DNA from 3 places in the Rouxiella sp. T17 genome. Region 2 is predicted to be linked to each of the others. Evidence: predicted binding sites of a transcription regulator. Region 2 holds the regulator's gene; each other region holds the start of a gene.
What was found. Region 2 encodes PhoB, which activates phosphate uptake and scavenging genes when phosphate is short. Its sites were predicted from a motif close to CTGTCATAAAACTGNCNNAT; they were not measured.

Region 1: a site for PhoB is predicted at 1,729-1,748, ahead of pstS (phosphate ABC transporter substrate-binding protein PstS). Genes of this name have one in related genera too.
Region 3: a site for PhoB is predicted at 1,715-1,734, ahead of SC206_RS12935 (heavy metal response regulator transcription factor). Genes of this name have one in related genera too.

What each region holds. Positions count from the first base shown of each region.
Region 1 covers NZ_JAWUEA010000027.1:39,605-45,661, forward strand. Annotated here, with positions in the region: gene SC206_RS08000 (hypothetical protein) at 1-67, shown strand, start outside; gene SC206_RS08005 (amino acid adenylation domain-containing protein) at 76-1,662, shown strand; gene pstS (phosphate ABC transporter substrate-binding protein PstS) at 1,851-2,891, shown strand; gene pstC (phosphate ABC transporter permease PstC) at 3,066-4,022, shown strand; gene pstA (phosphate ABC transporter permease PstA) at 4,024-4,911, shown strand; gene pstB (phosphate ABC transporter ATP-binding protein PstB) at 4,955-5,722, shown strand; gene phoU (phosphate signaling complex protein PhoU) at 5,732-6,057, shown strand, end outside.
Region 2 covers NZ_JAWUEA010000035.1:105,406-111,462, forward strand. Annotated here, with positions in the region: gene sbcD (exonuclease subunit SbcD) at 1-1,001, opposite strand, end outside; gene phoB (phosphate response regulator transcription factor PhoB) at 1,222-1,911, shown strand; gene phoR (phosphate regulon sensor histidine kinase PhoR) at 1,985-3,274, shown strand; gene SC206_RS13945 (cobalamin-independent methionine synthase II family protein) at 3,522-4,622, shown strand; gene brnQ (branched-chain amino acid transport system II carrier protein) at 5,375-6,057, shown strand, end outside.
Region 3 covers NZ_JAWUEA010000034.1:1,097-7,153, reverse strand. Annotated here, with positions in the region: gene SC206_RS12950 (molybdopterin-dependent oxidoreductase) at 1-198, opposite strand, end outside; gene SC206_RS12945 (cytochrome b/b6 domain-containing protein) at 191-817, opposite strand; gene SC206_RS12940 (hypothetical protein) at 945-1,565, opposite strand; gene SC206_RS12935 (heavy metal response regulator transcription factor) at 1,802-2,479, shown strand; gene SC206_RS12930 (heavy metal sensor histidine kinase) at 2,472-3,905, shown strand; gene eptB (kdo(2)-lipid A phosphoethanolamine 7''-transferase) at 4,169-5,854, shown strand; gene SC206_RS12920 (endonuclease/exonuclease/phosphatase family protein) at 5,865-6,057, shown strand, end outside.

The DNA of each region.
Region 1 (6,057 bases), on a different contig from region 2:
GATTTCACAGGTGGTTGAATGTCGCCAGCTTCCCGGCACCGTCAATGTGTTGATTAATACTTATTAGGTGGCTCTATGTCTTTAAAAAATAGCGTGCAGTTAATCAATGCCGTAACGCTCTCTGAAATGATGGCCGACTCTTTACGTGAATTTTCCAGCAAGACCGCCATTATTTACGGTGAGGAAAGCTACAGTTATCGCGATATAGAAAGACTCGGTCAGCAGTTTTTCTGTTATTACCAAACGTGCGGAATGAAAAAGGGCGATCATATTGGCCTGCTTGCCGATGTATCGCCGTTGGCCATTGGTGCGATGCTGGGCGCGTTATATGCAGGGCTGATTTATATCCCCATTAATATTCACGCGCCTGCTGCTTGGGTCAGTCATTTAAAAGAGACGGCGGCGTTAAAACATATTCTGGTGCAGCGGCGTTATTTAGGCCTCACGCAAACTCTGGTCGATAAAGATGAGATCTCCATTCTCGAAGAGATAAGATTTCCGGAAAATGCCTTACTGACCGCGCCGGTTATTGAGAAAAATATCAGCGACAACGTGGCCTATATTCTCTACACCTCAGGTTCAACCGGCGTGCCGAAGGGCATTATGATCACCCACCGTAACGCCTGCTCGTTTATCGGCTGGATGAAAAAAGCGTTTAACATAAGCGCCAGAGACCGGATTTTCAGCCGTGCGCCGCTGCAATTCGACCTGTCCGTTTTTGACATTTTCACCACGCTGCTCAGCGGCGCCAGCTTAATTATCGTGCCGGAAAATTTTGAAAACACGCCCAAAAACGTCGTGAGTTTTATGCGCGACAAGGCCGTCAGCGTGGTTTACACGGTGCCTTCGGCCTATATTCGCTGGTTGGGGAAAGGCGAGCTGGAACGCGGCATCCCGAGCCTGCGCACCCTGCTTTACGCCGGAGAACCTTTTTCGCCTGCGTGGCTTAAGCGCGTTATGGATTGCCTGCCCGGCACGCAGGTGGCGAACATTTATGGTCCGACCGAAACCAATATTGTCACTTGTCAGCAGGTAGCGTTGCCTTTCGACGAGTCCGACAGTATTCCGATTGGCTTTCCGGTCGATGATGCAGAAATTTATATCGTCGACGATGACCTCAACGCGCTGCCCGCAGGCGAAATCGGCGAGATTTTAGTGCGCGGCAGCACGGTTTTTGCGGGCTATTTCAATGCGCCGGCGTTGACGGCGCAAAAGCTGATTCAAAGCCCTTTTCACGATTATCCGACGCGGGTTTTCCGCACGGGCGATTACGGTTACATCAACGAGAAGGGGGAAATCGTTTATAAAGGCAGAATCGATAATCTGGTGAAAACGCGCGGCTATCGGGTGGAGTTGGGCGAGGTGGAAAACGCCTTTTCCTGCATTGAAGAGGTTGCGGAAGTGGCGATAGTTGCGTTGCCGCACGAAAAATATGGCGCGTCGCTTCACGCTTGCCTGAGCCTCAGGTCAGCTAGCGGCGAGGTAAACCCTGTTAACGACTCTTTTTCAACCCCCGCGCTGTCATCTATTCAGCATAAAGCGGCGCTTTTATTGCCCGATTATATGTTGCCGTATGATTTCACCGTCATGGATGAACTGCCGAAAACGGCGACCGGAAAGATCGATCGCGTGCTGCTAACGCGGCAATGTGGCGCGAAATAGCAGGCGTTGAGCGAGAATTAAGGCCGGAAAAAGCGCAAAACGGCCGCGCTGACGGTTTTTTGCGCGTTGTCACAAAACTGTCATATAAACTACATTTAACTGTCACCAAATTGTCCTATTTTCCTCCTGTGCCAAACACTTTACTCAGCTTCGACCTGCGTCGAAAAATAATACCACCGGAGTGGAATATGAAACTGATGCGTAACACCGTCGCCGGGATTGTGGCAGCGACCTTCTCTTTAACCGCTATCTCTGCATTTGCAGCCACCAATTTAACCGGCGCGGGCGGTACGTTCCCTGCGCCAGTGTATGCCAAATGGGCAGATGCCTACCAGAAAGCCACCGGCGTTCAGGTTAACTATCAGGGCATCGGTTCTTCCGGCGGCGTAAAGCAGATTATCGCCAAAACCGTTGATTTCGGTGCATCCGACGCGCCAATGAGCGATGCCGATCTCGAGAAAAACGGCCTGTTCCAGTTCCCTACCGTGATCGGTGGCGTGGTGCTGGCAGTCAATATTCCCGGTGTGAAATCGGGCGAATTAACCCTCGACGGCAAAGCGCTGGGCGACATCTATCTTGGCAAAATCAAGAAGTGGAATGACCCTGAAATCACCAAGCTGAACCCGAACGTTAAACTGCCAGACACCAACATCGCCGTGGTTCGCCGCGCCGACGGTTCAGGCACCTCTTTCGTGTTCACCAGCTATCTCTCTAAAGCCAACGCCGACTGGAAAAGCTCTATCGGCATCGGCACCACCGTTAACTGGCCGGTCGGTTTAGGCGGCAAAGGCAATGACGGCGTGGCCGCGTTCGTTCAGCGTCTGCCGGGTTCCATCGGGTATGTTGAATACGCTTACGCCAAGCAAAACAACCTGACTTACACCAAGCTGGTGGATGCCAACGGTAAAGCCATCGCCCCTTCTGAAGCCTCCTTCAGTGCGGCCGCGAAAGGCGCAGACTGGAGCAAGACCTTTGCTCAGGATCTGACTTTCCAGAAAGGCGATAACGCGTGGCCAATCTCTTCCACCACCTTTATTCTGGTCTACAAACAGCAGCAGAATGCCGAGAAGGGCGCTGAAGTGCTGAAGTTCTTCGACTGGGCGTATAAAAACGGCGACCAGCTGACCACCGGTCTGGATTACGCTTCTCTGCCAGACTCCGTGGTTTCACAGATTCAAACCGCGTGGAAGAGCAATATCAAAGACAGCAGCGGCAAAGCGCTTAACTAAGTTGCCTTGCTTGAAACGGTAGCCGTGCGAGTCCTGATTTTTCAGGGCAAGCCGGCTACCGTGCCAATGATTTTGGCTTAGCGTTCAAGTGAGATAAAGTACCCGACTTCTGTCTCATGCTCTTTCGCTAACATTCTGGCGGCAGAGAAATAAATCTGAAAAGAAGAGAGTGTTATGGCTGCAAAAACGCCGTCCATCAAAGCACCAGGCAAGCACGGTGACCTCATTTTCGGCGCGCTGGTTAAACTGGCTGCGCTGATTGTGCTATTCCTGCTTGGCGGGATCATCGTTTCACTGTTTATTTCTTCCCTGCCAAGCATGGAAAAGTTTGGTTTCTCTTTCCTGTGGAATAAAACCTGGGACGTGCCCAACGAGCAATTCGGGGCGCTGGTGCCGATTTACGGCACGATTGTCACCTCGATTATCGCCCTGCTGATTGCGGTTCCGGTCAGTTTTGGTATCTCGCTGTTTCTGACCGAGCTGGCGCCTAACTGGCTGAAACGCCCTCTTGGGATCGCTATCGAACTGCTGGCGGCCATCCCGAGTATCGTTTACGGCATGTGGGGCCTGTTTGTCTTTGCGCCGCTGTTTGCGACCTACTTCCAGACGCCGGTGGGCGACGTGCTGTCGGGCATTCCGATTGTCGGCGCGCTGTTTGCCGGTCCGGGTTTTGGTATCGGGATTCTGGCCGCAGGCGTGATCCTTGCCATCATGATCATCCCTTATATCGCCTCCGTCATGCGCGACGTGTTCGAGCAAACGCCGGTGATGATGAAAGAGTCGGCCTACGGCATCGGCTGTACGACGTGGGAAGTTATCTGGCGCATCGTTTTACCGTTTACTAAAAACGGCGTGATCGGCGGCGTCATGCTGGGCCTTGGCCGCGCGCTGGGTGAAACCATGGCGGTGACCTTTATTATCGGTAACACCTACCAGCTCGACAGCGCGTCGCTGTATATGCCGGGCAACAGTATTACCTCGGCACTGGCCAACGAATTTGCCGAAGCGGCCTCGGGCCTGCATACCTCGGCGTTGATGGAGCTGGGCCTGATCCTGTTCGTGATCACCTTTATCGTGTTGGCGCTCTCAAAGCTGATGATCCTGCGTCTGGCCAAGAAGGAAGGGCGTTAAGATGGCAACTCTTGAAATGCAAAGTAATGACGCGCTGTTTGAATCGCGTCGCAAACGTCAGGCCTGGCGTCGCCAGAAAAACCGTATCGCGCTGCTGTTATCGATGGCGACCATGGTTTTCGGCCTGTTCTGGCTGGTGTGGATCCTGTTTACCACGGTGACCAAAGGCATCGACGGCATGTCGTGGGCGCTGTTTACCGAAAATACCCCGCCACCGAATACGGCGGGCGGCGGTTTGGCGAACGCCATCGCGGGCAGCGGCCTGCTTATCCTCTGGTCTACCGTGATTGGTACGCCGCTCGGCATTCTTGCCGGGGTTTATCTGGCGGAATATGGCCGCAAATCCTGGCTGGCCGAGGTGATTCGCTTTATCAACGACATTCTACTGTCGGCACCTTCGATAGTCGTGGGCCTGTTTGTTTACACTATCGTGGTCGCGAAAATGGGTCACTTCTCGGGCTGGGCGGGCATTCTTGCGCTCGCACTGTTGCAGGTGCCGATTGTTATCCGTACCACCGAAAACATGCTCAAACTGGTGCCGGACAGCCTGCGTGAAGCCGCTTACGCGCTGGGTACGCCAAAATGGAAGATGATTTCCGCCATTACCTTGAAGGCGTCGGTGTCGGGAATTATCACGGGCGTGCTGCTGGCTATCGCGCGTATTGCCGGTGAAACCGCGCCGCTGCTGTTTACTTCGCTCTCCAACCAATTCTGGAGTACCGACCTGTCGCAGCCTATCGCCAACCTCCCGGTCACCATATTTAAATTTGCCATGAGTCCGTTTGCGGAATGGCAAGGTTTGGCCTGGGCCGGCGTATTGCTGATTACTGTCTGTGTGCTGCTGCTGAATATCATGGCTCGTGTGATCTTCGCCAAGAAAAAGCAGTAATAACAAAAAATTTTGATTAAAGAGAGATGTCTTAATGAGTCGAATGACTGATGCATCCAACAGTAAAATCCAGGTCCGCGATCTGAATTTCTATTACGGCAAATTCCACGCGCTGAAAAATATCACGCTGGATATCGCCAAAAATGAAGTTACGGCGTTTATCGGCCCGTCTGGCTGTGGTAAATCGACGCTGCTGCGCACGTTAAACAAGATGTACCAGCTTTATCCTGACCAGCGCGCCGAGGGCGAAATTTTGCTGGATGGCGAAAATATTCTGGTCGACAAGCAGGACATCGCCCTGCTGCGCGCCAAGGTCGGCATGGTATTCCAGAAGCCGACACCGTTCCCGATGTCGATTTACGACAACATTGCCTTCGGCGTGCGCCTGTTTGAAAAGCTGTCGCGTACCGACATGGACGAACGCGTGCAGTGGGCGCTGACCAAAGCCGCGCTGTGGAACGAGTCAAAAGACAAGCTGCATCAGAGCGGTTACAGCCTTTCCGGCGGCCAGCAGCAGCGTTTGTGCATCGCGCGCGGCATCGCGATTCGCCCTGACGTGCTGCTGCTCGACGAACCGTGCTCCGCGCTGGACCCTATTTCTACCGGCCGCATTGAAGAGCTGATCACCGAGCTGAAATCCGATTACACCGTGGTTATCGTGACGCACAACATGCAGCAGGCGGCGCGCTGCTCGGATCGCACGGCGTTTATGTATCTTGGCGAGCTTATCGAATATACCGATACAGACACCTTGTTCACCTCACCTGGTCAGAAACAGACTGAGGACTACATCACCGGCCGCTACGGTTGAGGAAGAAAAATGGATAATTTAAATCTAAATAAACATATTTCTGCGCAATTCAACGCCGAGCTGGAGCACATCCGTACGCAGGTGTTGGCGATGGGCGGGTTGGTCGAGCAGCAACTGACCGATGCGATTACCGCGATGCAGAATCAGGATACCGTGCTTGCCGAGCGGGTGATCAAAGGCGACGACAAGGTCAACATGATGGAAGTCGCGATTGACGAAGCCTGCGTGCGTATCATCGCCAAACGTCAGCCGACGGCCAGCGATCTACGCATGGTGATGGCGATTATCAAGACCATTTCCGAGCTTGAGCGTATTGGTGACGTGGCCGATAAAAT
Region 2 (6,057 bases):
GTGAGCTGCTGAATGCGGCGCTGAATATCGCTGAGATAATCCTGCGTGGCGACCTCGATATCCAGCCACACCACGGGGCCGTTTTCGCGCTGTTCGTAGGCCAGCAGCTGCTGTTCGATTTCGATCAGCGTGCCGCGAATAATTTCCATCGGCTGGGTGCGCGGCACGAATAATGGTTCGACTGAATTCAGCGTAGCGTCTGTAAAATCAAGCAGATAAACACTTTTTTCATTGCTCGCTTCATCAAAACTTAGCGGAATAGGCGAGCCGCTGTAGCGAATGTGTCTGGTTTTGGCAATCTTCTGCGCGCGATGAATGTGGCCAAGCGCCACGTAATCTGCGGGCGGAAAAGCCTGCGCAGGGAAGGCGTCGAGGCTGCCGATATAAATGTCGCGCACTGAATCGGACGTGGTAACGCCGACGGTGGTCAAATGCCCCGTCGCGATAATCGGCAGCGCGAGGCCGAGCGCGTCGCGCTGTGCGCAGGCCGCCTGATACAGCGCCGAATAATGTTGCGTAATGGCTTCCTGTAGCGCCAGCTGCTTGTCATTACCGGACTCTCCGGCCCGGCTCGCCAGCAGGTCACGCGGGCGTAAAAACGGGATCGCGCAGAGGATCGCGCCGGGTTTTCCCTGTCGATCGTTTAAAGTAATGACCTGACGCGCCAGATCTTCGCCGACAGTCGCGATCACCTGCGTATTCAGGCAGGAAAGCAGCTCGCGCGATTCGTTGAGCGTAGCGACGGAATCATGATTACCGGCCAACACCACCAGCTGACAGCCGGTGCGCTGAAGATTGACAATAAAACGGTTGTACAGCTCGCGCGCATAGCTCGGCGGCGAACCGGTATCGAAAATATCGCCCGCGACGATCACCGCATCAACCTGATGAATCTCGACCTGCGAGACCAGCCAGTCGAGAAAGGCCTGATGTTCCGGCGCGCGGCTTTTGGTAAAAAAGTACTGACCAAGATGCCAGTCGGAGGTGTGTATCAGTCGCATGAGGGTCTCGCGGTAGCGGTAACAGGCGGCAAGTATAAACGGCCTGCCTAGCCGCTGTCGTTGGAAAAACGTTGCAGCGACAATCGTCTGCGGCAAATATGACAGTGTGACGAGCCAATGTTGCACGGCGGATTTTTATTCATAAATCTGTCACAAAACTGACGCATAATGACCGCCGAAATCAAAATTAAGTACGCTAACTTATTGGCAGGCTATCAAAATGGCTAGACGCATATTAGTTGTGGAAGATGAAGCACCGATCCGTGAAATGGTCTGTTTTGTCCTTGAGCAGAATGGTTATCACCCTGTTGAAGCCGAAGATTTCGATTCGGCCGTCAATCTCCTGATTGAGCCTTATCCCGAGTTAATTTTACTCGACTGGATGTTACCCGGCGGTTCCGGCATTCAGTTTATCAAGCATCTTAAACGCGAAGCGCTGACCCGCGACATTCCGGTCATGATGCTGACCGCGCGTGGCGAAGAGGAAGATCGCGTACGCGGGCTGGAAGTGGGAGCCGACGACTATATTACCAAGCCGTTTTCACCTAAAGAGCTGGTCGCGCGCATTAAAGCCGTCATGCGCCGTATTTCACCGATGGCGGTGGAAGAGGTGATTGATATGAAAGGGTTGCTGCTCGATCCCTCTTCACATCGCGTGATGGCCAATGAATTGGCGCTCGACATGGGCCCGACCGAATTCAAACTGCTGCACTTCTTTATGACTCACTCCGAACGCGTTTACAGCCGTGAACAATTGCTTAACAATGTCTGGGGCACTAACGTGTACGTGGAAGACCGCACGGTAGACGTGCACATTCGTCGCCTGCGCAAAGCGCTGGAAAGCAGCGGTCACGATCGCATGATTCAGACGGTTCGTGGAACAGGCTACCGTTTCTCCACCCGTTTCTAGATTCTTGACCCTGGCCTTGTCCCCGTACTTTTTATTCTAAACAACAAGGCTTCACTCACAGCGGAGATACTGTGTGTTAGAACGATTGTCGTGGAAACGGCTGGCGGGCGAACTGTTTATGTTCTGCTGTCCGGCACTCATTCTTGCCATCTTTATCGGCTACCTGCCGTGGCTGTTATTGGCGTCGCTGGTTGCGGCGTTAGGCTGGAACTATTTTAACCAGCTTAAACTTTCCCACTGGCTGTGGCTCGACCGCAGTATCACACCGCCCAGCGGATTATGGAGCTGGGAACCGCTGTTTTACGGCCTCAATCAAATGCAGATGCGCAACCGGCGCAGAAGGCGCGAGCTGGCGCTGCTGATCAAACGCTTTCGCAGCGGGGCCGAATCGCTGCCTGACGCCGTGGTGCTGACAACCGAAGAGGGCAATATTTTCTGGTGTAACGGACTGGCGCAACAGCTTCTCGGTTTCCGTTGGCCTGAAGATAATGGCCAGCATCTGTTTAACCTGCTGCGTTACCCCGAGCTGCGACTGTGGATCCAAAGCCAGGATTTCAGTCGTCCGCTGACTCTCCAGCTTAATAATGGTCATTGGGTCGAGTTCCGCGTGATGCCCTATTCCGAAGGGCAACTGCTGATCGTCGCCCGTGATGTGACCCAAATGCGCCAGCTCGAAGGCGCACGGCGTAACTTCTTTGCCAATGTCAGTCACGAGCTGCGCACGCCGCTGACGGTGTTGCAGGGTTATCTGGAAATGATGGATGACGATTCGCTGGAAGGGCCTTTCCGCAGCAAGGCGCTGGACACCATGCAGGAGCAGACGCGGCGCATGGAAGGATTGGTCAAGCAGCTGCTGACGCTGTCTAGAATCGAAGCGGCTACTAACATAGACCTACAGGAAAAGGTCGATATTCCGGCCATGCTCGGCATGTTGGAGCACGAAGTGCAAACGCTGAGCAATGGCCGCCACCAGATTACCTTTACTGTCGATGAGCAGCTCAAGGTGTTTGGCAATGACGATCAGCTGCGCAGCGCCGTATCGAATCTGGTTTATAACTCGGTTAATCACACGCCGACCGGCACGAAAATTGACGTTCGCTGGCAACAAACGCCGCAGGGCGCGCAGTTTGAGGTTAGCGACAACGGCCCCGGTATCGCCTCACAGCATATTCCGCGCCTGACCGAACGCTTTTATCGCGTCGATAAGGCCCGTTCGCGCCAGACCGGCGGCAGCGGATTAGGTTTGGCAATCGTAAAACACGCGGTAAATCATCATCATGCACAGCTCAATATTTCCAGTGAGCTTGGAAAAGGCACGCGCTTTACCTTTACGCTGCCGCCGCGTTTAATTGTCGGACGTTAAGATTAATAAATTGATTACGGGAAATTCTGACGCCCGATCATGAATTTTTTTCAAGTAAGATGAAAATTCTTCGTTTTGTGATGAACTCCTTTCATGGCAGGATAGCCTTAAAGCCGTTTAGACATCCAGATGTCTAAATGTCACTCTCAGTAATTATTAACATTGTTAACTAATTATTCCGAGTTGAGGCGTCCTTATTCATCTAGTGCCTTGATGCCTGCCATCGAGGCTATGCCAGGAGTTCATTATGTCTGTTACCAATCCTGTTTACCGCGCCGAAGTTGTCGGCAGTTTCCTGCGTCCAGAAGCGCTGAAGTTGGCTCGCCAGCAGTTTAAAGCGGGCGAAATCGATGCTGCACAGCTGCGCGCCGTGGAAGATACTGAAATTCGCCGCGTGGTTGAGCTGCAACGTGCAGCCGGTTTGCAAGTGGTCACTGACGGTGAATTCCGCCGCGCGTGGTGGCACTTTGACTTCTTTGAAGGTCTGCAAGGCGTAGAAGGTTACGATGCCGAGCAGGGTATTCAGTTTAACGGCGTGCAGACGAAATCCCGTAGCATCAAAGTGGTCGACAAGATTGCCTTTGGCGAGCACGAGATGGTGGAGCATTTCCGCTTTTTGAAAAGCATCAGCGGTGACGCAGTGGCGAAAATGACCATTCCTAGCCCGAGCGTGATGCATTTCCGTTTCAATCGCGATGCAGTAAAAGACGTGTATCCAAACATCGAAGACTATTTCGATGACTTGGCGCAGGTTTATCGTGATGCGATTCAGGCTTTCTACGCCGCAGGCTGCCGTTATCTGCAACTAGACGACACCGTTTGGGCCTATCTGTGCTCCGAAGACCAGAAAAAGCAGATCATCGCCCGTGGCGATACGCCGGAAGGATTGGCAAAAACCTATGCTCGCGTGCTGAATAAGGCGATCGAAGGCAAGCCGGACGACCTGATCATCGGCCTGCACGTCTGTCGCGGTAACTTCCGTTCGACCTGGATTTCCGAAGGTGGCTACGAGCCGGTGGCAGAAGTGCTGTTTGGCGGCGTGAATATCGACCGTTTCTTCCTGGAATATGACAACGAACGTTCAGGCGGTTTCGAGCCTCTGCGTTTCATCAAACCGGGTCAGCAGCAGGCGGTTCTCGGCCTGATCACCACCAAAACCGGTGATCTTGAGCTGGCAAAAGATGTCGAGACGCGTATCAGAGAAGCGACGGAATATCTGGATATCAAACAGATCTGCCTCAGCCCGCAGTGTGGTTTTGCTTCAACGGAAGAGGGTAATAGTCTCACCGAAAAGCAACAGTGGGATAAACTCAAACTCGTCGTCGATCTCGCCGCCAAGATTTGGTAACGCTGGATCTTTCGAACCACAGATGCGTTGGCTTCCTTCGCCCACCCCAGTCACTTACCAATGTAAGCTCCTGGGGATGAGCTTAGTCGCCGCCTTCCTGTGATTCGAAATCTCTGCGCTTGGATGCGGTGACGCTGGATCTTTCGAACCATAGATGCGTTGGCTTCCTTCGCCCACCCCAGTCACTTACCAATGTAAGCTCCTGGGGATGAGCTTAGTTGCCGCCTTCCTGTAATTCGAAATCTCTGCGCTTGGATCGAGATGTTTGATTTAAAAAAGATTATAAAAATGGGCGTAATTGCTAAATAAACGTTGCCCAAGTGATCATTATCTCCCGAATAATTGTGCGTGAAATGACCCTAATCCGGTTGTTTCGCGCACTTTTCATTTCTTTAAAGCTCGAAATGGGCATTTGTTGCTCATTAATCATACGTATCATGTGATGATTTATTGTCTATATCCAGTGTATATTACTGTTCAGGGTTTTAAATCCAGTTGAAGACTCTGCTTTTGGGATCAAGACTTGCCTTCATACACTATAAAAGCGTACCTTAGCGCCGCTGTCATTGGCATCACCCCTGCATAACTACGTCTTAATTTTACTCTCGTCAGGCGTTTTCAGCTCTCTCTGGATTGATGGAATGGGCCATTGCCGCCCGCCGGAATCAAGAGATTTCCTCAGAGTTTGAGTCGGGTGTCAGGGGCAGTAGTGGACACTTTTATTCATTTGCACAGGCATCACGGCATCTATCATGAGTCATCGTTTAACAACCAAAGATATTCTGGCATTAGGTTTCATGACCTTTGCCTTATTCGTCGGCGCAGGGAACATCATTTTCCCGCCGATGGTCGGCTTGCAGGCTGGTCACCACGTCTGGTGGGCCGCGCTCGGCTTCATGATAACGGCCGTGGGCCTACCCGTGATCACAGTGATTGCGCTGGCTCGCGTGGGCGGCGGCATTGATGCACTCAGCACGCCAATCGGCCGCAAGGCAGGTTTGCTGCTGGCGACGGTTTGCTATCTGGCGGTAGGTCCGCTGTTTGCCACGCCGCGCACCGCAACGGTTTCCTTTGAAGTTGGTATCGCGCCGCTGACAGGCGATGGCGCCATGCCACTGCTGGTTTACAGCCTGATTTACTTCGTGCTGGTGATCGGTATTTCGCTCTATCCGGGCCGTTTGCTCGACACGGTGGGCCATATTCTGGCGCCGCTGAAGATTTTTGCGCTGGCCGTGCTGGGTATCGCCGCCGTGCTGTGGCCTGCGGGTCAACCTTTGCCACCAACGCCCGCTTATGAAGCTGTGCCGTTCTCCAACGGTTTTATTAATGGTTATCTGACCATGGATACGCTGGGCGCGCTGGTATTCGGCATTGTTATCGTTAATGCGGCGCGTTCACGCGGCGTAAAAGAAGCCAAGCTGCTGACTCGTTACAC
Region 3 (6,057 bases), on a different contig from region 2:
CACGCGATCGTTCCAGCGTGACATCGCCCACAGCACTTTATCGACCTCGTCGCCGTCCTGCATATTACAGCCGGTGAGCATCGAGACTGCGCCCAGCGTCAGGCCCGATTTAATCATCAGGCGGCGTTGAATATTCACCAGCTGTTTGCGCTGATCCGGCTCGAGAATGATTTTAGGCCGCTTTTTCTCATCACTCATCGACGGAATCTCCTGAATTAGTGGGCACTGCCTGACCGCCGGTAATCATGCTCGGCAAGGTTTTAGGCACCAGCAGCACCATCGCGACGTGAACGACCACAAACAGCATGATGCCGCTCATCGCAAAAAAATGAACATAACGGGCAATCGTAAAGCCGCCCATCAGCGCGACCAGTCCGCTCAGCTGTACCGGTTTCCAGATGGATAACCCCGAAAGCACCAACAGCAGGCCGAGCAGTAACACGCCAACGTACATCAGCTTTTGCACCGCGTTGTATTGATTGGATTTATGCGACAGGCGAAAGCGCAGGGCGTTGATAAAATCGTGCCACACCGATTTCGGCGTAAAAGGGAAAAAACGGCGCGTGAAATGGCCGCTGAACACTCCCCAAAGCACGTAAAACAGTCCGTTAGCCGCTAATAGCCACATTACCGCCAGATGCCAGGCGATATTGCCGCCGAGCCAGCCGCCGAGGGTGGTCATTTGGGGAAAGGTAAAACCGAAAATAGGGTCAGCGTTATAGATTCCCCAACCACTCATCACCATGCCGATCATTACCAGCACATTTATCCAGTGACATAGCCGAACAGGCCAGGGATGGATTCTTTTTTTACGCATCGAGGGCTTCCTTGAAGGGCAACTTCTAGGTAGCACAACCCCAGCCCGCCCTGAAACGCAGACACGTGAGGGAGGCGGGCTGGGATCGTAAACTACAGTACTTTTACAGCATTAACGCGCAAGCGCATTACATCGGTGGGGTCACGCCGTCTTTACCTGCTGCGATACCGCGAGCAGCCAGTGCGCCCTGTGCATCTTTAATCGGGAACAGCACGATGTGCGCGCCCGGTTTCAACAGGCTGCGATCGCCCGGCGCCAGCAGCACAACCGGCACGTTGTCAGGAACAATCACCGTTTTCTCGCCGTTCTGATATTTCACGGTCAGCGTGCGGCCATTGCTGTTAACCAGCTTGCCAACAGTCCCGTTAGTCATGGTATTGACCTTGCCATCGGCAGATTCAAACGGGTTGAAGCCTTCACCGCTGCCACGCAAGCTGGGTGCAAAGACGTGAACTTCCAGCGCCTTCAGCGTGCCATTAGCCTGTGGAACCGCGGCAGTACCGATGAAGCTATCTGCCTGAATATCAGACATTTTACCTTCGGTGACCTGCGTGATTTTGGTCTGATCGGTCAGTTTTACGTCGAGTTTTTCACCCTGACGCGTGGTCAGCGTAACGGAGGTCGGGGTCACTGCGTCGATAGTGCCGCGCGTTGGCTTGATGGTGTTGCTGGCGTCGGCGGCGAAGGCTCCGCTGGTCATCAACAGGGATGACAGCAGCAAACCGGCAAGGCGTGAGGACTTAATCATAATACTCTCCAACTTTTTAACGTGAGAAAAAGAAAAGACACGAGATGTCGTCATTCTGAGATAAAGCCATAAAGTCGAACCTGAAAGGCAACGTGAAACGTAAGCCGTTCAATAATGATAGTAAGAGTGAATGATCAACCGGGACCCACAGATGACAAGTTGATGACAATATTGTCATCAAAGGTTGCGAACAGAACTGATAGACTTTAACGAGAACAGCGGCGATAGAGGCAGCAATGCGAATACTGGTTATTGAAGATGACGTCAGCACCGGCGATTACCTGAAAAAGGGGCTCGGCGAAGCGGGCTATCGGGTCGATTTAGCGCGTAACGGCGCGGACGGGCTCTTTATGGCCCTCGAAGAGAGCTTCGACGCGGTGATCCTCGACGTCATGCTGCCGGGGTTAAACGGCTGGCAGGTGATGGAAGTGTTGCGTAAAAAAAGTGACGTGCCGGTGCTTTTTCTAACGGCCAGAGACGAGGTTCAGGACCGTATTCACGGGCTGGAGCTGGGCGCCGACGACTATCTGATCAAGCCGTTCTCTTTTACCGAGCTCAGTCTTCGACTGCGCACGTTGCTGCGTCGTGGCACTGTTCGCGAGTCCGATACCTATTCGCTGGCCGATCTGCATCTCGACGTGCTGCGCCGCAAAGTGACGCGGCAGGAAACCGTTATCCCGCTGACTAACAAAGAGTTTATGTTGCTGCACCTGCTGATGCGCCGTGAAAGCGAGGTGCTTTCGCGGACGATGATCGCCTCGCAGGTGTGGGACATGAATTTCGATAGCGATACCAACGTGGTCGACGTGGCGGTAAAACGCCTGCGCAGTAAAATCGACCGACCTTATGATGTGAAACTGATCCATACCGTGCGCGGTATCGGCTATGTCTGTGAAGTGCGTGATTATGAATAACCCCTTGATTCCTCGTCGATCCTTTTCGCTAACCTTGCGTTCAACCTTGCTGTTTGCGCTTATCGCCGCGCTGGTGGTCAGCAGCGTAGGATTTTATCTTTATTACGCGATGGAAAAAGAGATGGTGCGTCGCGCGGATTATCAGGTCACAGGCCGCGTGCAGTATTTCCGTCAGCTGTTAGGCAGCGATTTTCCGCTGAACCAACTTAGCCATAATCCCGGACTTTTCGAGAATATGCTGGGCAACGAGCGCGATATCCTGCGTTTTCGTGTCACGGGTCAAGAGCCGTTGATCAACGTCAATCCAAGTCATATTTTATTACCTACCGTCGATCCCGTGCCGGCAGGGCAGGCGTTTACCTTAAAAAACGTTCATCATTTACAGGCGGAAGATGGCACGCCAGTGCGCTTTGCCGCCGGAGAAGTGCGGATGAAGGATGGTCAGACGGTCGAAATTCTTGGCGCACACTTTTTAACGGCTGAAACGCGGATGCTGGTGGCGTTTCGCTGGGAAATTATTGCCTCCGTGCTGCTGGCCTACGCGCTGATCGCGGGGCTGGGTTATATCGTTATCCGCCGCGGCCTGCGTCCGCTGGAAAAAATGGCGCAGGAGGCGGCGGGGATCCATCCGACCAGCCTCTCCACGCGTCTCAGCGAAGAAAAAGCGCCGCGCGAGCTGCAGCAATTAATCCGTTCGTTTAATGAAATGCTGGATAGGCTGGCAGAAGGCTATCAGCGGCTGAACCAGTTTTCCGCCGATTTGGCGCATGAAATCCGCACGCCCATTGGCGCGCTGATGGGGCATTGCCAGGTCGCGCTGTATCAAACGCGCAGCACGGAAGAGTATGAAACGTTGTTGGCCAATAATATGGGCGAGCTGGAGCGTATCTCTCGGATGGTCGAAAATATTCTGTTTCTGGCGCGCGCCTCGCACGCCCGGTCAGTATTGAGCATTGCGCCGCTGTCGCTGGAAAACGAGACCCTGCGGGTGGTGGACTATTTCGAAGGATTGGCCGAAGAGCGGGGCATTCAGCTGCGTTGTCACGGCGATGGCGTGGTATTTGCCGATGCGCTGCTATTTCAACGAGCGTTGAGTAATCTGGTCGCCAACGCGATTAACTATGGCGACGAGAACAGCGAGGTCGAGGTTTCGGTTGAGCATCAGGCCAGATACAGCGTGATTAACGTCGACAATGCCGGGCCCGCGATCCCCGCCGATAAGCGCGACAAACTGTTTGACCGTTTTTATCGCGCCGATCCGTCGCGCAGTGAAGGCGGAAGTTCCAACGGGCTGGGGCTGGCTATCGTTCACGCCATTATGGCCCTGCATCACGGCGATGTTAGCGTTCATCAGCTGCCAGACGGTAAAACGCGTTTTGTGCTAGCGTTTCCGAACATTGCCAACTCGTTGAAACCGAATGAATAAAAAAGGCGGAAACTTAAATATTATTTAAATAAGTGTGAAAAACTTAATTATTTTCGTGTTTATAAGTCTCTGAATTAAAAAGATATCGTAAAGATTGTTACATTTATTTGGTTTTTGCAACGAGAAAAATGCAACGTTTCTGCGGGTTTAAGGGTCTGATACGGTTATCGGCAGTCATGTAATGTGCTCTTTTGAGACGTTGGCGCCGGCACGCGCGTGCAGCCGCCGCAGACAGAACTTTTTAAAAGAGCCTTAAGCCCCTGATGTATAAACTAAGAGCCTTATTTCAACAAAAGCTATCGCAACAAAAAGTATCACTCTTTATCGCGTTGTACTTGGGCATACTGCTTAACATCCCGATTTTCTACCGCCGCTATCATCAACTGCACTACAACAACGGCCTGTCGCTGTTAGTTGAAATGGTCGCCGCGTTCGCGCTGGTCTATTTCCTCACGGTGCTCGTTTCGTTTACCGGTAAAACCGTTTTCCGCCTGCTGCTTAGCATTGTTATCGTTTCTTCGGTGGCGGCTGGCTATTACATGATTGTTTTCAACGTCGATATTGGCTACGGCATTCTGGCCTCGGCGCTGGCGTTTGACTCGCTGGATCTCTCGAAAGAGTCCGTTGGCAATCATTTCATTATCTGGACTATTTTACTCAGCCTGATCCCCTTGATTCCATTATGGTTCAGCAAGATGCCTGGCGCATCGCTGCGTGAAACCACATTGCGCAAGCTGGGGCTGAAACTGCTTTTATTGGTGGTGAGCGGGCTGGCGTGTTGGGTGCCGTTAAAACTGATGGGCGATGCGCAGGAAGCGCACGACAAAGTCAGCAATCGCATGATGGCGAGCTATGGCGGCGTCGTAGCGGGAACTTACTCACCGTCCAACTGGTTGTCGGCGCTGGGCCTGTTCATCTACAGCTCTTACAGCCAGGCCGAAGACAACAAAAATCTCTTTGATCCGGCGAAACATTTCACCTACGTGCCACCAAAAGATATCAACGACCTCTACGTGGTATTCGTGATTGGTGAAAGCGCGCGCCGTGATCACATGGGCCTTTACGGCTATGGTCGCGATAACACGCCAAACCTTGATAAAGAGAAAAATCTGGCAGCGTTGCAAGGGTATTCCTGCGACACCTCGACCAAACTTTCCCTGCGCTGCATGTTTGTACGCATGGGCGGCGCGGCTGATAATCCTGAACGCACGCTGAAAGAAGCCAACATTTTTTCCGTGTTAAAAAGTCAGGGATTCAGCTCCGATTTATTCTCGATGCAAAGCGAAGCCTGGTTCTACAACAAGACCAAAGCCGACGAATATTCTCTGCGTGAAAGCATCGCGTCTGAAAAGCGTAACGCCGGTAAACCTGTTGACGACATGTTGCTCATCGATGAAATGAAAGATTCGATGGCCCGCCATCCACAGGGTAAACATTTGATTATCTTGCATACTAAAGGCTCACATTACCTTTACTCCGAACGTTATCCACGCAGCTTTGCGCGTTATCAGCCGGAGTGTATGGGCATCGACGACGCCTGTTCGACGGAAGAGATGATGAATGCCTATGACAACTCGCTGCTTTATACCGACTATTTCCTCGAGCAGGTGTTTAATCAAATGCGCGATAAAAACGCTATTGTGATTTACGCCTCCGATCACGGCGAATCGATTTCTAAAAACATGCACTTCCACGGTACGCCGCGCGATCATGCGCCGATTGAGCAGCGCTCTGTGCCGATTATGGTGTGGGCGTCCGACAAGTTCCTCGCCGATGACCAAAACCGTCAGGGATTCCAGCAGTTACAGTTAATGGCCAAGAATAAAACCCCGGCCTATCATGAAAAACTTTTCGACAGTATATTAGGCTGCTTGGGCTATACCTCGCCAAACGGCGGCATTGTGGAACAGCATAATTGGTGTCACGTGCAGGCAGCGGGATCACATTGAGAATAATAAAATGCAAAATGCACGTCTTGTGGTGGCGATCCTCACCCTGATTATGACGTTGTTGACCTTACTTCCCCTGTCTCGCAATCAGCGCTGGTGGGTCAGGGTTTGGGATTTTCCCCGTCTGCAAATGGCGGTTCTTTCGGTAATGTTTCTGATTATCGAGCTGTGCCTCCTGCCAAACGGGGGGCCGCTTGCCGGTT